One region of the Streptomyces sp. NBC_00878 genome, then DNA from elsewhere that is predicted to be linked to it. Evidence: riboswitches for the same ligand, from Rfam matches in the RefSeq annotation. Region 1 holds a riboswitch; each other region holds the start of a gene.

Region 1 (5,516 bases):
TTCCCTGCGCACCCATTCGCAGACCTCCGGCTGGTCGCTGACCGCGCAGGACGTCTTCAACAACGTCCCGCGTACGTGTGTGGAGGCGATGGCGGCCACCCAGGGCCACACCCAGTCCCTGCACACCAACGCCCTGGACGAGGCGCTCGCCCTGCCCACCGACTTCTCGGCGCGCATCGCCCGCAACACCCAGCTGCTGATCCAGCAGGAGTCCGGCACGACCCGGGTGATCGACCCGTGGGGCGGCAGCGCGTACGTCGAGAAGCTGACGTACGACCTCGCCCGCCGGGCCTGGCAGCACATCGAGGAGGTCGAGGCGGCGGGCGGTATGGCCAAGGCCATCGACGCGGGCATCCCCAAGCTGCGCATCGAGGAGGCCGCGGCCCGCACCCAGGCGCGCATCGACTCCGGGCGCCAGCCGGTGATCGGCGTGAACAAGTACCGCGTCGAGACCGACGAGCAGATCGACGTCCTCAAGGTCGACAACTCCTCCGTCCGCACCCAGCAGATCGAGAAGCTGCGGCGGCTGCGCGCGGAGCGCGACGAGCGGGCCTGCCAGGACTCGCTCGACGCCCTGACCCGGGCGGCCGGCGGCGAAGGCAACCTGCTGGAGCTGGCCGTGAACGCGGCCCGCGCGAAGGCCACCGTCGGGGAGATCTCCGACGCGCTGGAGAAGGTGTACGGGCGGCACGCGAGCCAGATCCGTACGATCTCGGGTGTGTACCGCACCGAAGCCGGCGAGTCGCCGTCCGTCGCGCGCACCCGCACGCTGGTGTCCTCCTTCGAGGAGGCCGAGGGGCGCCGGCCGCGCATCCTGGTCGCCAAGATGGGCCAGGACGGGCACGACCGCGGCCAGAAGGTGATCGCGACCGCGTTCGCCGACCTCGGCTTCGACGTGGACGTCGGCCCGCTGTTCCAGACGCCGGGCGAGGTGGCCCGCCAGGCCGTCGAGGCGGACGTGCACATCGTCGGAGTGTCCTCCCTGGCAGCGGGGCACCTGACCCTCGTACCGGCGCTCAGGGAGTCGCTCGCCGAGGAGGGCCGCGAGGACATCATGATCGTGGTCGGCGGGGTGATTCCGCCGCAGGACGTGCCCACGCTCGGTGAGATGGGCGCGGCTGCCGTCTTCCCGCCCGGCACGGTGATCCCGGACGCGGCGTACGACCTGGTCGAGCGCCTGGCCACCGACCTCGGACACGACCTCTGAGCCCCGTGGCGATCCAACTCGACACCTATGTGAAGGGCGTTCTCGACGGAAAGCGAGCGCTGGTGGCGCGCGCCATCACGCTCGTCGAGTCGACGAAGCCCCAACACCGCGCGCTGGCACAGGAGTTGCTGACCGAGCTGCTGCCGCACAGCGGGAAGGCGCGGCGGATCGGCATCAGCGGCGTGCCCGGCGTGGGCAAGTCGACGTTCATCGACGCGTTCGGGACCCTGCTCACCTCGCTCGGGTACCGGGTCGCGGTGCTCGCCGTCGACCCGTCGTCGAGCCGGACGGGCGGGTCCATCCTGGGCGACAAGACGCGCATGGAGCGCCTGGCCGTCGACCCTGCGGCCTTCATCCGCCCCTCCCCCACCGCCGGGACGCTCGGCGGGGTCGCGAAGGCGACCCGGGAGTCGATCGTGGTGATGGAGGCGGCCGGTTACGACGTGGTCCTCGTGGAGACGGTCGGCGTCGGCCAGTCCGAGACCGCGGTCGCGAACATGGTCGACTCCTTCCTGCTCCTGACCCTCGCCCGGACCGGCGACCAGTTGCAGGGCATCAAGAAGGGCGTCCTGGAACTGGCGGACGTCATCGCCGTCAACAAGGCGGACGGTCCGCACGAGCGTGACGCCCGGGGCGCGGCAAGGGAGTTGGCGGGCGCACTGCGGCTGATGCATCCGGCCGACGCGGCCTGGACCCCGCCGGTACTGAGTTGCAGCGCCCGGGAGGGCACCGGCCTGGACACGGTCTGGGAGCGCCTGGAACAGCACCGCACGCTCCTCGAATCCACCGGCCGCCTCGCCGCCAAGCGCCGCGACCAGCAGGTGGACTGGACGTGGACGATGGTCCGCGACGAACTCCTGGGCCGACTGCACGCAGATCCGACGGTCCGCGCACTGGCCCCGGACCTCGAACGCCAGGTAAGGGAAGGCGAGTTGACCGCAACCCTGGCGGCCGAGCGGATCCTGAGAGCCTTTGAAACCGGGCCGAGCTGACCCACCTCGGGGGCGCGGGGCTGTATCGATATGCGGCTCCTTCCTCACTCTCGGCTTCTCCCCCATCGTGGGCGCGACCAGCCCCCACCGGGCCCGCACCCAAAATCGACGCATCCGACCCATACCCCGTAGGCTGGCAAGCGCAGCTGGTTCGCCCCGTCCGCCAGGCGGGATGCGTCGCAAGAGGGAACCCGGTGGGAATCCGGGACTGCCCCGCAGCGGTGAGTGGGAACGACCGCCGTCATACGCACTGGGCCCCAAGAAGCGGGGCCTGGGAAGCGACGGCCAGTAGGTGTCCTCCGTACGGAGGACGCGCCCACGAGTCCGAAGACCTGCCATCTGCCCGTACGCGACCGATCGCGTACGGACATCCCGGTGACCTCGTGGGCGGGTCGGCGTACATATCCGGCGGACGACCGCGCTTGTCGCGCGAGGTACCTTGCCGGGTTCGTCACCCCTTCGCGTTCACGTCCGTCCCGGGATCTCAGGGAGACATCTCGCGAAGGAGAGTTCCGTGACAGCGAAGTCCGCAGCCGCGGCGGCACGGGCCACCGTGTACGGCTACCCCCGTCAGGGCAGGGGCCGGGAACTGAAGAAGGCGATCGAGGGGTACTGGAAGGGCCGCGTCGACGCCGACGCCCTCCGGGCCACCGCCGCCGAACTGCGCCGCACCAATTGGCGGCAACTGGCCGAGGCCGGCCTCCACGAAGTGCCGACCGGCGACTTCTCGTACTACGACCATGTCCTGGACACCAGCGTCATGGTCGGCGCGATCCCCGGGCGCCACCGCGCCGCGGTCGAGGCCGACGCGCTCGACGGCTACTTCGCGATGGCGCGCGGCACCCAGGACGTGGCGCCGCTGGAGATGACGAAGTGGTTCGACACCAACTACCACTATCTGGTACCGGAGTTGGGGCCGGACACCGTCTTCACCGCCGACTCCGCCAAGCAGGTGGGCGAACTCGGTGAGGCCCTCGCCCTGGGCCTCACCGCCCGCCCGGTCCTCGTCGGCCCCGTCACCTACCTCCTGCTCGCCAAGCCCGCGCCCGGCGTGCCCGCCGACTTCGACCCGCTGACCCTGCTGGACCGGCTGCTGCCCGTGTACGCCGAGGTCCTCGCCGATCTGCGGGCCGCGGGCGCGGACTGGGCGCAGCTCGACGAACCGGCCCTCGTCCAGGACCGCACACCCGCCGAACTCAACGCGGCCGCGCGCGCCTACCGCGACCTCGGCGCCCTCACCGACCGTCCCAAGCTGCTGGTCGCCTCGTACTTCGGCCGGCTCGGCGACGCACTGCCCGTGCTGGCCAAGGCTCCGGTGGAGGGTCTGGCGCTCGACTTCACCGAGGCCGCCGCGGCCAACCTGGACGCCCTGGCCAGGGTCGGCGGTCTGCCCGGCAAGCGCCTGGTCGCGGGCGTGGTCAACGGCCGCAACATCTGGGTGAACGACCTGTCGGCGTCCCTCGCCACGCTCGGCACACTGCTCGGGCTGGCCGACCGGGTCGACGTGGCCGCCTCCTGCTCACTGCTCCATGTCCCCCTCGACGCCACCACCGAACGCGACATCGAACCGCAGATCCTGCGCTGGCTCGCCTTCGCCCGCCAGAAGACCGCCGAGATCGTCACCCTCGCCAAGGGCCTCGCCCAGGGCACCGGCACGATCACCGGCGAACTCGCCGCCAACCGTGCCGACTTGGCCTCCCGCGCGGGCTCCCCCATCACCCGCGACCCGGCCGTACGGGCCCGCGCCACCGCGGTCACACAGGCCGACGCCCGCCGTTCCCAGCCGTACGCCGAGCGGGCCACGGCCCAGCGCGCCCACCTCGGGCTGCCCCTGCTGCCGACCACCACCATCGGCTCCTTCCCGCAGACCGCCGAACTGCGCACCGCTCGGGCCGACTTGCGTGTCGGCCGGCTCGACGCGGCCGGATACGGGGAGCGCATCAAGGCGGAGATCCAGGAGGTGATCGCCTTCCAGGAGAAGACCGGCATCGACGTCCTCGTGCACGGCGAGCCCGAACGCAACGACATGGTCCAGTACTTCGCCGAGCAGCTGACGGGCTACCTCGCCACGCAGCACGGCTGGGTCCAGTCCTACGGCACCCGCTATGTCCGCCCGCCGATCCTGGCCGGCGACATCTCCCGCCCGGAACCGATGACGGTGCGCTGGACGACGTACGCCCAGTCGCTCACCGACCGCCCGGTCAAGGGCATGCTCACCGGACCGGTCACCATGCTCGCCTGGTCCTTCGTCCGCGACGACCAGCCGCTCGGGGACACCGCCCGGCAGGTCGCCCTCGCCCTGCGCGACGAGGTGAACGACCTTGAGGCGGCCGGGACTTCGGTCATCCAGGTCGACGAACCCGCCCTGCGCGAAACCCTGCCGCTGCGCGCCGCCGACCACCCCGGCTATCTGGCGTGGGCCACCGAGGCGTTCCGCCTCACCACGGCCGGGGTCCGGCCGGACACCCAGATCCACACCCACATGTGCTACGCCGAGTTCGGCGACATCGTCCAGGCCATCGACGACCTCGACGCCGACGTCATCAGCCTGGAGGCCGCCCGCTCCCATATGCAGGTCGCCCGCGAACTGGCCGCGCACGGCTACCCGCGCGAGGCCGGGCCCGGCGTCTACGACATCCACTCACCGCGCGTCCCGAGCACGGACGAGGCAGCCGCCCTGCTGCGCAAGGGACTTGAGGCCATCCCGGCCGAACGGCTGTGGGTCAACCCCGACTGCGGCCTGAAGACCCGCGGCTGGCCCGAGACCCGGGCGTCCCTGGGGAACCTGGTCGCGGCCGCCCAGACGGTCCGCGCGGAGCTGCCCGCCAACTGAGCCGCCTGGCCGACTGATTCACCGATCCGATCAATCCAGCTGATCCGACCGGCCGAGGACTTGTGTGCCCCCGGCCGGTCCTCGGCACCGTGATCGGGCATCCGGCGCTCGTTCTCCCTGGTGCGTCAGGTGAGTTCCGTCGCCACCAGCTCGGCCGCCCTGGCGACCAGCGGGTTGTCCGAGGGGCCCTCGGGGGAGTGCGTGGTCGACAGGACGGCCAGCACCAGGGGCGGCCGTCCGGGAGGCCATACGACACCCACGTCGTTGGCGACCCCGTACGACGAGCCGCCCCCGGTCTTGTCCGCGAGGGTCCAGTCGCCGGGCAGGCCGGCGCGGAAACGCTCGGTGTTGGTGGTGTTGGCGATGAGCCACCCGGTCAGGCGTTCGCGGTCCTCGGACGGAAGCGCCCCGCCGATGACGAGCCGTGCGTAGGTCCGCCCGATGGCGCGAGGGCTGGTGATGTCGGTCGTGCGCCACGGTTCGG
Region 2 (5,516 bases), 8.0 Mb from region 1:
CGCCCCAGCCCGCCCAGTTCCCGGTCCTGCTGATCGTGTACGGGCCCGCGAGCGCGGTGCTCGTGGCGTACTCGATGTACTTCGACGTCTCGTTCTTCGTGAGGGCGTGGTACGTCGAGCCGATCTTCACGATGAACGTGTCGATGTGGTTGGCGCCGATGCCGGACAGCGCCACCGGTGAACTCCAGGCGGTGAGCGCGGAGTTGGTGGCCTTGAGCAGATACGGCGTGAAGATCCACTCGTTGCTGGTCACCGAGCAGGACACGATGACGTTCACGCTGCCGTCGCTGTCGACGAACCACTCCGGCGCCCAGGCGCGCGACAGGTTCGCGATGGGGACGGTGTAGTCGTACAGGAACGTCCAGTTGCTGCGGTCCGAACTGCGGGCGAAGCCGATGGTGGTGCTGGTGTCCTGCCAGGTGTGCGTGGTGTAGGTGATGTAGTAGTAGCCGTCGGTGTGCTTGAAAACGCTGGCGTCGCGGATGCGGCCCGCGGGCGGTGTGTACGCGGACGCCTTGAGGAGCCGGAAGTCCGTCGCGTCGTCGGACTGGTAGACGTTCACCGTGCCGTCGTTGCTGTTGAGGAACGGCACGATCGTGTAGCGGGTGGCCGATCCGGGAGGCGGCGCGGCCGCGGAGGCCGTGCCGAACAGGCCGGGCACACCGCCCATGACGAGCGCCGAGGCCGGCAGCGCGGCCATCGCCCGCAGCAGGCTTCGACGTGACGGCGCGAAGGGGTGGACGGCGCCGGTCGCGTCCGGGGAGACGACGGGTCTGTGGGAGTTGTCTGGCGTGATCATGTGCGGCTCTCCTCGTTCGGACTGTGCTGCTGGTGCTGCCGAGCGGAGTCCCAAGTGCGCACGAATTCACTGAGGTTGGGGCGTGCGCACACGCTCTGACGGGTCGACATATCGAACGTAGTTCGGCAAACCGGTCAGAACGTAGAGTGCGGCCGTGAGCACGTCAATAACTTCGACACACTCAGCCCCTTCTTGGCCGAGGCGGGGATGCGGGCTCGGGCGGAGTGGTGCCGTGCCGTCAGGCGGGCGTCCGCCGAGGCCTCACTCGCCGAGCGCCCGTCCGACCCGCACATTCCAGCGCCCGGCCCGCCCGCTGAACTCCGTCACGGTCAACGGCGGCACATCGACGCGCCAGAACGCCGATTCCGGTGCCCCGAGTGCCCGCACCACCCCGGCCCGTACGATCTCCGGCTCGACGACGGCGACGATCCGCACCGAGCCCGCTCCCGAACCCGGTGCTGAGCCCGAAGCCGAGCCTGGGCCCGAGCCGAGGGCCGGATCCGCCGCCGTCTCCAGCCACTTCGCCACTCGCTCGCACAACCCGCTCACCGACTCGCCGCCGTGCGGGGCGGACGACGGGTCCGCCAGCCAGCGCCCCACGGCCTCCGGTTCGTCGGCGCTCACCTCGGCGAGGGTCGCCCCGCGCCAGCGGCCCACGTCCAGGCCGGCCAGTTCCGGCTCGATGACGGCGGCGGCCACGGAGGCGATGGTGTCGGTGTCGAGCCCGAGCGCCGCGGCCGTCTCCCGGCAGCGAACCGTGGGTGAGACCAGAACCCGGTCGGCGGTGGGCAACGAGCCCGCGGCGGCCCCGGCGAGCCGCAGCCCGGCCGCGTCGACGGAACATCCGTCGTCGAAGCGCGCCTCCCGCAACGCCGAGTTCATCGCTGGTGAGATCAACATCACTCGGCTGGTCATCGGCCCGCCCTCGCGTTCCCCACGTGCTCAACACCCCTGTCCGTACCGGGAATTGGGGGCGTGACCAGGACACCGGCGCGCGCTCCGGGGCCCATGCGCCCTTGGCCGCGCCTCCGCTTCGCGGTACCTTCTCGTCGATATTGACGACGGTACGACGGAAGCCGGTGAGAATCCGGCACGGTCGCGCCACTGTAAGCCCCGCACCAGCCGCCTCCCGCCCGGGAGGTGAAGGTCGAGCGAAGTCAGACCCGTGGCCGTCGTCCTGTGCACCACCGAGATGGGACGCGAGTTCCCCCAGGAGGTCCTGCCATGGCGCAGTCCGCCGTCGCTCAGCCGACCGTAACCACCCCCGACGTACCCGCAAAGCTGCCGATCGGCGCCATCGCCCCCTGGGCGGTCTTCCTCGGCATCCTGATGCTGGTGCTGCTGTACTTCGTCGGCGCCGAACAGGGCGCCACCTCCGTGGTCTCCGGCGAAGGCGTGCACGAGTGGGTGCACGACGCCCGCCACCTGCTCGGCTTCCCCTGCCACTGACGGCGACAAAGAACCGACAGGACAACTCAATGAACTCCGTCACCGTCAGAAATCTCCTGGTGCGCGGCATGCTCGCGGGTCTCGCCGCGGGTGTGCTCGCCCTGGTCGTCGCCTACTTCCTGGGCGAACCGCGTGTGGACGAGGCCATCGCCTTCGAGGAAGCCCACGCCCACGGACACGGCGGGGAGGAACTCGTCACCCGTGGGATGCAGTCCACCGGCGGCCTGTCCACCGGCGTCCTCGTCTACGGGGTCGCGTTCGGCGGCATCGCCGCCCTCGCCTACTGCTTCGCCCTCGGCAGGATCGGCCGCTTCGGGCCGCGCGCCAGCGCGCTGCTGCTGGCAGCCGCCGGTCTGGTCGCGGTCTACCTGGTGCCGTTCCTCAAGTACCCGGCGAACCCGCCCGCCGTCGGCGACCCCGACACCCTCAACCAGCGCACCGCGCTGTTCCTCCTCATGATCGTGCTCAGCGTGCTGCTGGCCGTCGCCGCGGTGATCCTCGGCCAACGCCTCGCACCGCGCCTGGGCAACTGGAACGCCACCCTCGCGGCGGGCGCGTTCTTCGTCCTGGTCATCGGCCTGGCGTACGCGTTCCTGCCGTCCTTCAACGAGGCGCCGGAGGGCTTCCCCGCCACCCTGCTGTGGCAGTACCGGCTGGCGACCCTGGCCATCCAGGTGGCCCTGTGGACCGCGTACGGCCTGGTCTTCGGGCTGCTCGCGGAGCGCCTGCTGGCTCCCGAGCCGGCCGGGGCCGACAAGGAGAAGGCGCCCGAGAGCCGGGCAACTCCCGTCGCGCACTGATCCGTCGCGCACTGCCCGTTGGCACGCGAAGGGGCCCCTGGAGAACCATCCCGGGGCCCCTTCGTATGTGTGCGTGCGGCAGGTGCGTACGTCGTCGGCATTCCCTATTTCTGGAACACGTTCTACGGTGTGCGCCGTCAGGTCCGGGTGGCCGAACGCGTGGGTCAGTGGGAGCCAGGAGGCGCCGTGCATCTCGAATACACGCCGGAGCAGCAGCGGTCGCGCACCGAACTGCGCGCCTACTTCGCCGAGTTGGTCCCAAACGACATGCACGCTCGCTATGGCGCCCCGGCGGCGCAGAAGCGCTTCTACCGCGACACCATCCGCCGGCTCGGCCGCGACGGGTGGCTCGGCGTGGGCTGGCCGAAGGAGTACGGCGGACGCGGTCTGACCCCGATGGAACAGTTCATCTTCTTCGACGAGGCCGCCCAGGCCGGCGTACCGCTGCCGCTGATGGCGCTCAACACGGTCGGGCCGACCATCATGCAGTTCGGCACGGACGAGCAGAAGAGGTACTTCCTGCCGAAGATCCTCTCCGGCGAGATCGACTTCGCGATCGGCTACAGCGAGCCCGACGCGGGCACGGACCTGGCCGCCCTGAAGACGAAGGCCGTCAGGGAGGGCGACGAGTACGTCGTGAACGGCCAGAAGATCTGGACGACGAACGGCGACACGGCCGACTGGGTCTGGCTCGCCGTGCGCACCGACCCCGACGCCCCGCCGCACAAGGGCATCACCATGCTCCTCGTGCCGACCTCCGACCCCGGCTACTCCTGCACGATCATCAACACCCTCGCCTCGCACGACACCACCGCGAGCTATTACGAGGACATCCGCGTCCCCGTGTCCCGGCGGGTCGGCGAGGAGAACAAGGGCTGGCGGCTGATCACCAACCAGCTCAACCACGAGCGGGTCACCCTCGCCGCGCACGGCACCATGGCCATCCGCGCCCTGCACGACGTCCAGCGCTGGGCCATGGAGACAAAGCTCGCCGACGGCCGCCGCGTCGTCGACCTGCCCTGGGTGCGCCGCCGCCTCGCCCAGACCCACACGAAGCTCGACGCGATGAAACTCCTCAACTGGCAGATGGTGAACGCCGTCCAGGAGGGCACGCTCACCCCGCAGGACGCCTCCGCTGTCAAGGTGTACGGCTCCGAGGCCCGCCGGGACGCGTACGCCTGGCTCATGGAGGTCGTCGCCGTGCCCGGTGTCCTCAAGGAGGGCTCCGCGGGCGCGGTGCTCCACGGCGAACTGGAGCGCGGCTACCGTTCGGCCGTGATCTTCACCTTCGGCGGCGGCAACAACGAGATCCAGCGGGAGATCATCTCGTGGATCGGCCTGGGCATGCCGCGGGTGCGGCGGTAGCCGGGTGTGACGAGGATTCTTGGTTGGCGAAAAAGAGGGATGGCTGACACCGGTCAGACGTTCGATCCGCGAGGAGCGGAACCTGAGGTTGAAGAGTTCTCGCATGGTTCTGGGAATTCGGTCACGGGAACGGAAAGATCGGGGGGCTCACTCGGCGCTCGCGAACAGGTCGGGCGCCGCTCCATGCGATGGGAGACCGATCAACGATGTCCACTCCGGTGCGGAGCAGAATACTGACGGCCGCGCTCGCGCTCTCGGCCATGACGGCCCTCGCCTTAGGCGCGACCGCCACGACCGGCGCGGCAGCGGCCCCCGCTCCCGCGAAACAGGGACCAACCTCGGTGGCGTACGTCGAGGTGAACAACAACAGCATGCTGAACGTCGGCAAGTACACCCTCGCCAACGACGGCGCCAACGTCTTCGACGTCGCCGTGATCTTCGCCGCGAACATCAACTACGACACGGGCACGAAGGCGGCGACCCTGTACTTCAACGACAACGTGAAACGCGTCCTCGACAACGCCGCCACGCAGATACGGCCGTTGCAGCAGAAGGGCATCAAGGTCGTCCTCTCGGTGCTCGGCAACCACCAGGGCGCGGGCTTCGCCAACTTCCCGTCCCAACAGGCGGCTTCGACGTTCGCGAAACAACTGTCGGACACCGTGGCCAAATACGGCCTCGACGGCATCGACTTCGACGACGAGTACGCCGACTACGGCAACAACGGCACCGGCCAGCCCAACGCCAGCTCGTTCGTGTACCTGGTGTCGGCACTGCGCGCCAACATGCCGAACAAGATCATCAGCCTCTACAACATCGGCCCGGCCGCGTCGCGCCTGTCCTACGGCGGCGTCAACATCTCGTCCAAGTTCGACTACGCCTGGAACCCGTACTACGGCACCTGGCAGGTCCCCGGCATCGCACTGCCCAAGTCGAAACTGTCGCCGGCGGCCGTCCAGATCGGCGGGACCTCGCAAAGCACGGCCGCCAACCTCGCCCGCCGCACGGTCAGTGAGGGGTACGGCGTCTATCTGACGTACAACCTCGACGGCGCCAATCGCAGCGCCGATGTCTCCGCGTTCACCAGGGAGCTGTACGGCAGT
Region 3 (5,516 bases), 6.4 Mb from region 1:
GCCAGCTCGGTCAGGTTCTCCGGGCCGCCCTCGACGAGATAGCGCAGCGCCTCCGCGACCACACCGGCGGGCACGGACGACTCGGCCATCAGCTCCGCGTCGGGAACCGTCTCCCCGCCGAGCAGCACGGTCGGGATGCCGGACGCCTTGAGCGCGGCGAGCCCGTCCTCCCAGGCACGCTTGCCGCCCAGCAGCCGTACGACGGCGACGTCCGCGCCCTCGACCAGCGCGGGAAGCTCCTCCACGACATCCACGCGGGTCGGATTGCCGATCCGGTACGCGGCGCCGGAGGCACGGGCCGCCAGCAGATCCGTATCGGCGGTCGACAACAACAACACTGTGCTCATGCGGGTGCTCCCGGTGGAATGAAAGGCAGTCCTGTCGGCGCGCCGGACTCGATGAGCCGCCACAGCGCGTCCGTGTCCGCGTGTTCCTCGATCAGATCGCCGAGCCGGTCCAGCTGCTCCTCGCGCAGCGCCGCGAACGACGTGCCGGCGGCCGGTACGAAGCGACGCCCCGCGGCGGCCGCCACCTCGCGCAGGAAGGCCCGCCGGAAACCGTCCGACTCCAGCGAGCCGTGCCAGTGCGTACCCCAGACCTCGCCGACCCGGCAGCCGTCCAAGAAGGGTTCCCCGCCTGTGACTTGGGCGACCCCGTGGTGGATCTCGTACCCCTCGACGGACTCGCCGAGGGCTTCGCCGACGGGCCGCGTGAGCGTCTTCTCCCGCGCGAACCGCACCCGCACGGGAAGGAGCCCGAGCCCGTCCACCCGCCCGGCGCGCGACTCGACCTCGTCCTCGATGTGCTCGCCGAGGATCTGGAAGCCACCGCAGATACCGAGGACGGGACGCCCCTCCGCGGCCCTCCTGACGAGGGCGTCCGCGAGGCCGCGCTCCCGCAGCCACTCCAGGGCCCGGACGGTGCCCCGGGTGCCGGGTACGACGACGAGGTCGGCGTCGACGAGTTCCTCGGCCCGGTCCACGAACCGCACGACGACGCCCGGTTCGGCGGCCAGCGCGTCCACGTCCGTGAAGTTGGACATCAGGGGAATCGCGCAGACGGCGACCCGCAGGATGTCCTCGCCGACGGGGGAGGAGACCGCCGACTCCCGGACCGGGCCCCTCAGCGAGACCGCCATCCCGTCCTCCTCGTCGATGCCGAGACCGTGCTGGAAGGGCAGCACTCCGTACGTGCGACGCCCGGTGAGGCTCTTGAGCATGTCGAGGCCGGGCTCCAGCAGGGACACGTCCCCGCGGAACTTGTTGACGAGGAACCCGGCGACGAACTCCTGGTCCTCGGGCGAGAGCAGCGCGACGGTCCCGAAGAAGGAGGCGAAGACACCCCCGCGGTCGATGTCGCCGACGACGAGCACGGGCAGCCGCGCGTTGCGCGCGATCCCCATGTTCACGATGTCCGTCCGCCGCAGATTGATCTCGGCGGGACTGCCCGCCCCCTCACAGATCACCGCGTCATACGTGCCCCGCAACTCGGCGAGGCACTCCAGCACGGTCCCCAGGAGCTGTTCCTGCCGCCCGCCGTGATAGCCGCGGGCGCTCATCTCTCCGACGGGCTTGCCCATGAGGACTACTTGACTGCTCCGGTCGCTGCCCGGCTTGAGCAGTACGGGATTCATGAGCGCGGTGGGCTCCACGCGCGCGGCCTGCGCCTGCATGGCCTGCGCCCGCCCGATCTCGGCGCCCTCCCGCGTGACGAACGAATTGAGCGACATGTTCTGCGCCTTGAAGGGCGTGACCTTGACGCCGTGGCGCACCAGCCACCGGCAGATCCCGGCGGTCACGACGCTCTTGCCCGCGTCGGAGGTGGTCCCGGCGACGAGCAGCCCGCCACCCATGCCCCCGCTCATTCCCCCACTCGTTCCCCCGCTCATGACGTACGCCCCTTCGTGCGAAGGCTGTTGACGAGGAGCCGCCCGGCGACACTCACGCCGAGCGCGAGCCGGCTCACGCGCCGCGAGAGCCGTACGGCCCGCTCGATGTCCCCGACCTCCACGGCCCGCCCGCCACCATTGAGTACAGGCCGGTGCTCGACCCTTCCCGCATACGAGAGCATCCCGCCCAGCCGCACGCCGAGCGCCCCCGCGAACGAGGCCTCGACGGGCCCGGCGTTGGGGCTCGGATGCCTGGCGGCGTCGGCACGCCAGGCGCGTACCGCCCCGCGCGGATCGCTTCCCGCGACGGCCGCGAGGACGGCGGTGAGCCGCGCCCCCGGCCACCCCGCGACATCGTCGAGCCGCGCGGAGGCCCACCCGTACCGCCGGTACCGGGCGGACTTGTGCCCGACCATGGCATCGAGCGTGTTCACGGCACGGAACCCGACGAGCCCCGGCACACCGGCCGCGGCACCCCACACGAGGGCGCCCACGACGGCGTCGGAGGTGTTCTCGGCGACGGACTCGACGACGGCGCGGGCGATCCCGTCGGCGTCCAGCGCCTGCGGATCCCGCCCGCAGAGGTGCGGCAGCCGCTCGCGGGCCACCTCCATGTCCCCGGCGGCGAGCGCCCCGCCGATGGCCCGGGCCTCCCGCCCGAGCGAGGTCCCGCCGACAACGGACCAGGTGGCGGCGGCGGTCAGGGCGACGGAGGCGACACGAGAGGCCCGCACGGAACGGCCGGCGAGCGCGGCGAGCGAGGTGGCAGAGCCCACACAGACAGCGGTGTGCAGCGCGCCCCACCCCCGGTGGTCCCGCCACAGCACCCGCTCCATGGCTCCCGCGGCGCGTCCGAACGCGGCGACCGGATGCCCCCGGCGCGGATCGCCGAGCAGCAGATCACCGAGGAGGCCGGCGGCGGCGCCGTACGCGAAGACGCGATCGGCGTCACGCATCGGTTAGCCGACCGTCAGGTCGGGCACAACCGTCGCTCGACAGGCACTTGGGCAGCCGCGCATGGCGATATGTCCTCACTCAGGGTGTCCACGCCCTGGTTCGACGAGACCGACGGCGAGAGTTCCTGGCTCCCGGGGCATCGACTCCCCGGTAACAGTGGCGGGACCGCGCCGGATTCGCACCGGCTTCCTCTCCTGCCGCCGTACATGGCTCCGGCAGTCCACCACGCCCACGAACACCCGTCAACTTGCTGTTGACCTGCGGCGCTGTGGTGTGCTGAGCCCCACACCGCTGAAATTTCGTCAGCTACTCGATTCGGCGGTTTCTGGGCTCTTTCACGACGGTCAAGGTGGGAACACTGGAGGGAACGACAGTACGAACACTGAGAGCGCCGACGAGCGGCATTGGGCACTTCGGGCGGGGAGACGAACCTGGTGTGGCCGAGCCTCCGCTGCCCTCGGCAGCGGCTGGACACGGCGCTCGGGGTCGTCGCGGTGAGGACGCGGTGTCGGTGCGCTGACTTGTGGGGCTGGAGGAGGTCGGTGTGATCGACAGGGACCTGTCGGAACGGGTGTGGACCAGGAGCAGTTATTCCCAGGGCAACCAGGAATGCGTGGAGATGGCTGTGGAGTCGCTCCACGTGCTGATACGTGACTCGAACTGGCGCCGGGGGAGCAAGCTCGCCTTCCGCCGCGCGGCATGGTGTGGTTTTCTGGCGGGGCTGGTGTACCCGGGCACGGACGGCTCTTGACGATTCGTCCGGAGGGACGGGAGGTACGCATATGGGAGAGCGAGCCAAGCCATCCACCTCAGCGCACATGGGGAAGCCAGGTACTGGGGGAGCCAGACTGGCGGCGGCTGCTCCACTGACACTGTTCTGCTCCGTGACGGGGGCGCTGGCCGTCGGCCTGGGGGCTCTCGCGGCACTGCTGGTGCCGGGCGGTGCCGCGCGCGGTCTGGTCTGGCTGGTGGTGACCTCCGTCATCGCGGTGGGTGCCGGTCTGTGGTGGGGGCTCACTCCGGTCACGGAGCGGATCCGGGTTCTGAACCGCGTTCTGGCGGCGGCTCAGTTCGAGAGGGCGCCGAACCGCTGACAGGAGTCACCCGCGAATTTTCGGAGCGCAGGCGCAGCGTCCTGCCGAGCCCGGCACCGAGCGCCGTGACCAGGGCGGCGCCGATGGCTCCCAGCACCGCCGTGGTGAGCGGCGTCGCGGCCCCGAACGGGACACTGGCGGCGACCCTGCTGGCCATGGTGACGCTGAACAGCAGGACGCTGCCGCATGCCGTGCCGAGCAGCAGCCGGACGGAGAGCAGGCGTATCTCACCGTCCACCCGGGCGCTCTCCACCCGGATCAGCGCCTCCGTCCACTCGGGCCGCTGCATGGCGTACGACTTCAGGGTGCTGTCGTCGAGGGGGACGGGCCCTTCCTGATCCGTGGACTCGGCGGGCGCTCTCGACGCGTCGCCGCCCGGAACGGTGCTGGCCGCGCGTAACGCCCGCCACCACGCTCGTGTTCCGAAGACCGCCATGGGCCCTCCCCCGATTCCCGCCCGGGCCGTCCCGTCCCGGGGTCAGATGTTGACCAGACTCTCCTTGACCGTGTCGATCAGCTCGATCATCCGGTCACCTTGGTACGCGATGGTGCTGATGTCCTCGAAGCACTCCCGGTAGCGGGCCGTGAGACCGAGGTCGTCACGGTTCGACAGACCGCCGCCGGGGCCTTCCCGGAACAGTAGGTCGTCGTCGTCCTTGAACCCGAGCACGATGAACGACGTGAGGGTGCCGTAGTGCGCCCCGGCAGAGAAAGGCAGGAGCTGGATGGTGACCCTGGGGTGTTCCGCCATCGTCTTGATGTGCTCCAACTGCCGCCGCATCACCGCTGGTCCGCCGATCTGACGTCTGACGGCCGCCTCGTCCAGGACGATATTCACGAGGGGACCGTCCTCACCGTCGAAGAACCGCTCCTGCCTGCTGATGCGGAGTTCCACCTGCTGACGCGTGCGTGACTCCGAGGTCGTGCCGGGCGTGAGCAGTGCGGTGGCGTAGTCCTCGGTCTGGAGGAGTCCGGGAAGGACGATGGGGTTGTACATGAGGATGGTGTTCGCGGCCCCCTCGTAGCCCAGGTACTGCGCGTACTGGACCGACACGACGTCGCTGTACGGGGCCCACCAGGACTGGCCCTTCGAACCCCGGGCCGCATCCTCCAGATCTTTGACATGATCGGCGTCCGTGACGTCGTACAGCTGGAGCAGCGCGCGAAGGTCCGTGACGCCCAGGCCGACGGTCCCCGCCTCGATCCTGAGCAATTTGGAGAGCGACCATTCCAAGCCATTCACGGCGTCCCGCTGGGTGAGTCCAGCCTGTTCGCGGGCTTTGCGCAGCTCGATTCGCAGCCTGCGTCGGTTCAGGCTCGGATCGATGTCCCTGGCCATGGTGCTCCCTGCCACATGTCGTCGTTGACTAGTCAGGCCGCCACCGTCGAAAAGTTAACTCCCAAATAGAATAGGCGAGTTGGACGTCGGCGACCAGCGGTCGTCAGTATGACATGTGTCTTTCCGGTGCGGTCGCAGTGGCGCCTCGAATGCCAAGAAACCCCCCGTAAGCATCACAAAAAGCTCGCGGGGGGTTGATGTGGAGTTATTCGTGTCGCGTCGAGGGAAAGGCGGGATT

Evidence for each region. A riboswitch is a leader RNA that binds a small molecule or an ion and turns the genes downstream of it on or off. The one in region 1 is predicted to bind cobalamin.
Region 2: another riboswitch for cobalamin. It lies ahead of OHA11_RS44290 (CbtB-domain containing protein); the one in region 1 lies ahead of metE (5-methyltetrahydropteroyltriglutamate--homocysteine S-methyltransferase).
Region 3: another riboswitch for cobalamin. It lies ahead of OHA11_RS36970 (cobalamin biosynthesis protein); the one in region 1 lies ahead of metE (5-methyltetrahydropteroyltriglutamate--homocysteine S-methyltransferase).

The regions. Positions count from the first base shown of each region.
Region 1 covers NZ_JAPEOK010000001.1:2,136,218-2,141,733, forward strand. The annotation lists gene scpA (methylmalonyl-CoA mutase) at 1-1,207, shown strand, start outside; gene meaB (methylmalonyl Co-A mutase-associated GTPase MeaB) at 1,213-2,199, shown strand; cobalamin riboswitch at 2,330-2,554, shown strand; gene metE (5-methyltetrahydropteroyltriglutamate--homocysteine S-methyltransferase) at 2,714-5,032, shown strand; gene bla (class A beta-lactamase) at 5,158-5,516, opposite strand, start outside.
Region 2 covers NZ_JAPEOK010000001.1:10,155,884-10,161,399, forward strand. The annotation lists gene OHA11_RS44280 (AbfB domain-containing protein) at 1-700, opposite strand, end outside; gene OHA11_RS44285 (histidine phosphatase family protein) at 1,061-1,714, opposite strand; cobalamin riboswitch at 1,825-1,962, shown strand; gene OHA11_RS44290 (CbtB-domain containing protein) at 2,024-2,248, shown strand; gene OHA11_RS44295 (CbtA family protein) at 2,278-3,048, shown strand; gene OHA11_RS44300 (acyl-CoA dehydrogenase family protein) at 3,235-4,413, shown strand; gene OHA11_RS44305 (endo-beta-N-acetylglucosaminidase H) at 4,620-5,516, shown strand, end outside.
Region 3 covers NZ_JAPEOK010000001.1:8,522,429-8,527,944, forward strand. The annotation lists gene cobN (cobaltochelatase subunit CobN) at 1-347, opposite strand, end outside; gene OHA11_RS36965 (cobyric acid synthase) at 344-1,852, opposite strand; gene OHA11_RS36970 (cobalamin biosynthesis protein) at 1,885-2,844, opposite strand; cobalamin riboswitch at 2,941-3,077, opposite strand; gene OHA11_RS36975 (DUF397 domain-containing protein) at 3,390-3,596, shown strand; gene OHA11_RS36980 (hypothetical protein) at 3,869-4,375, opposite strand; gene OHA11_RS36985 (helix-turn-helix transcriptional regulator) at 4,418-5,278, opposite strand.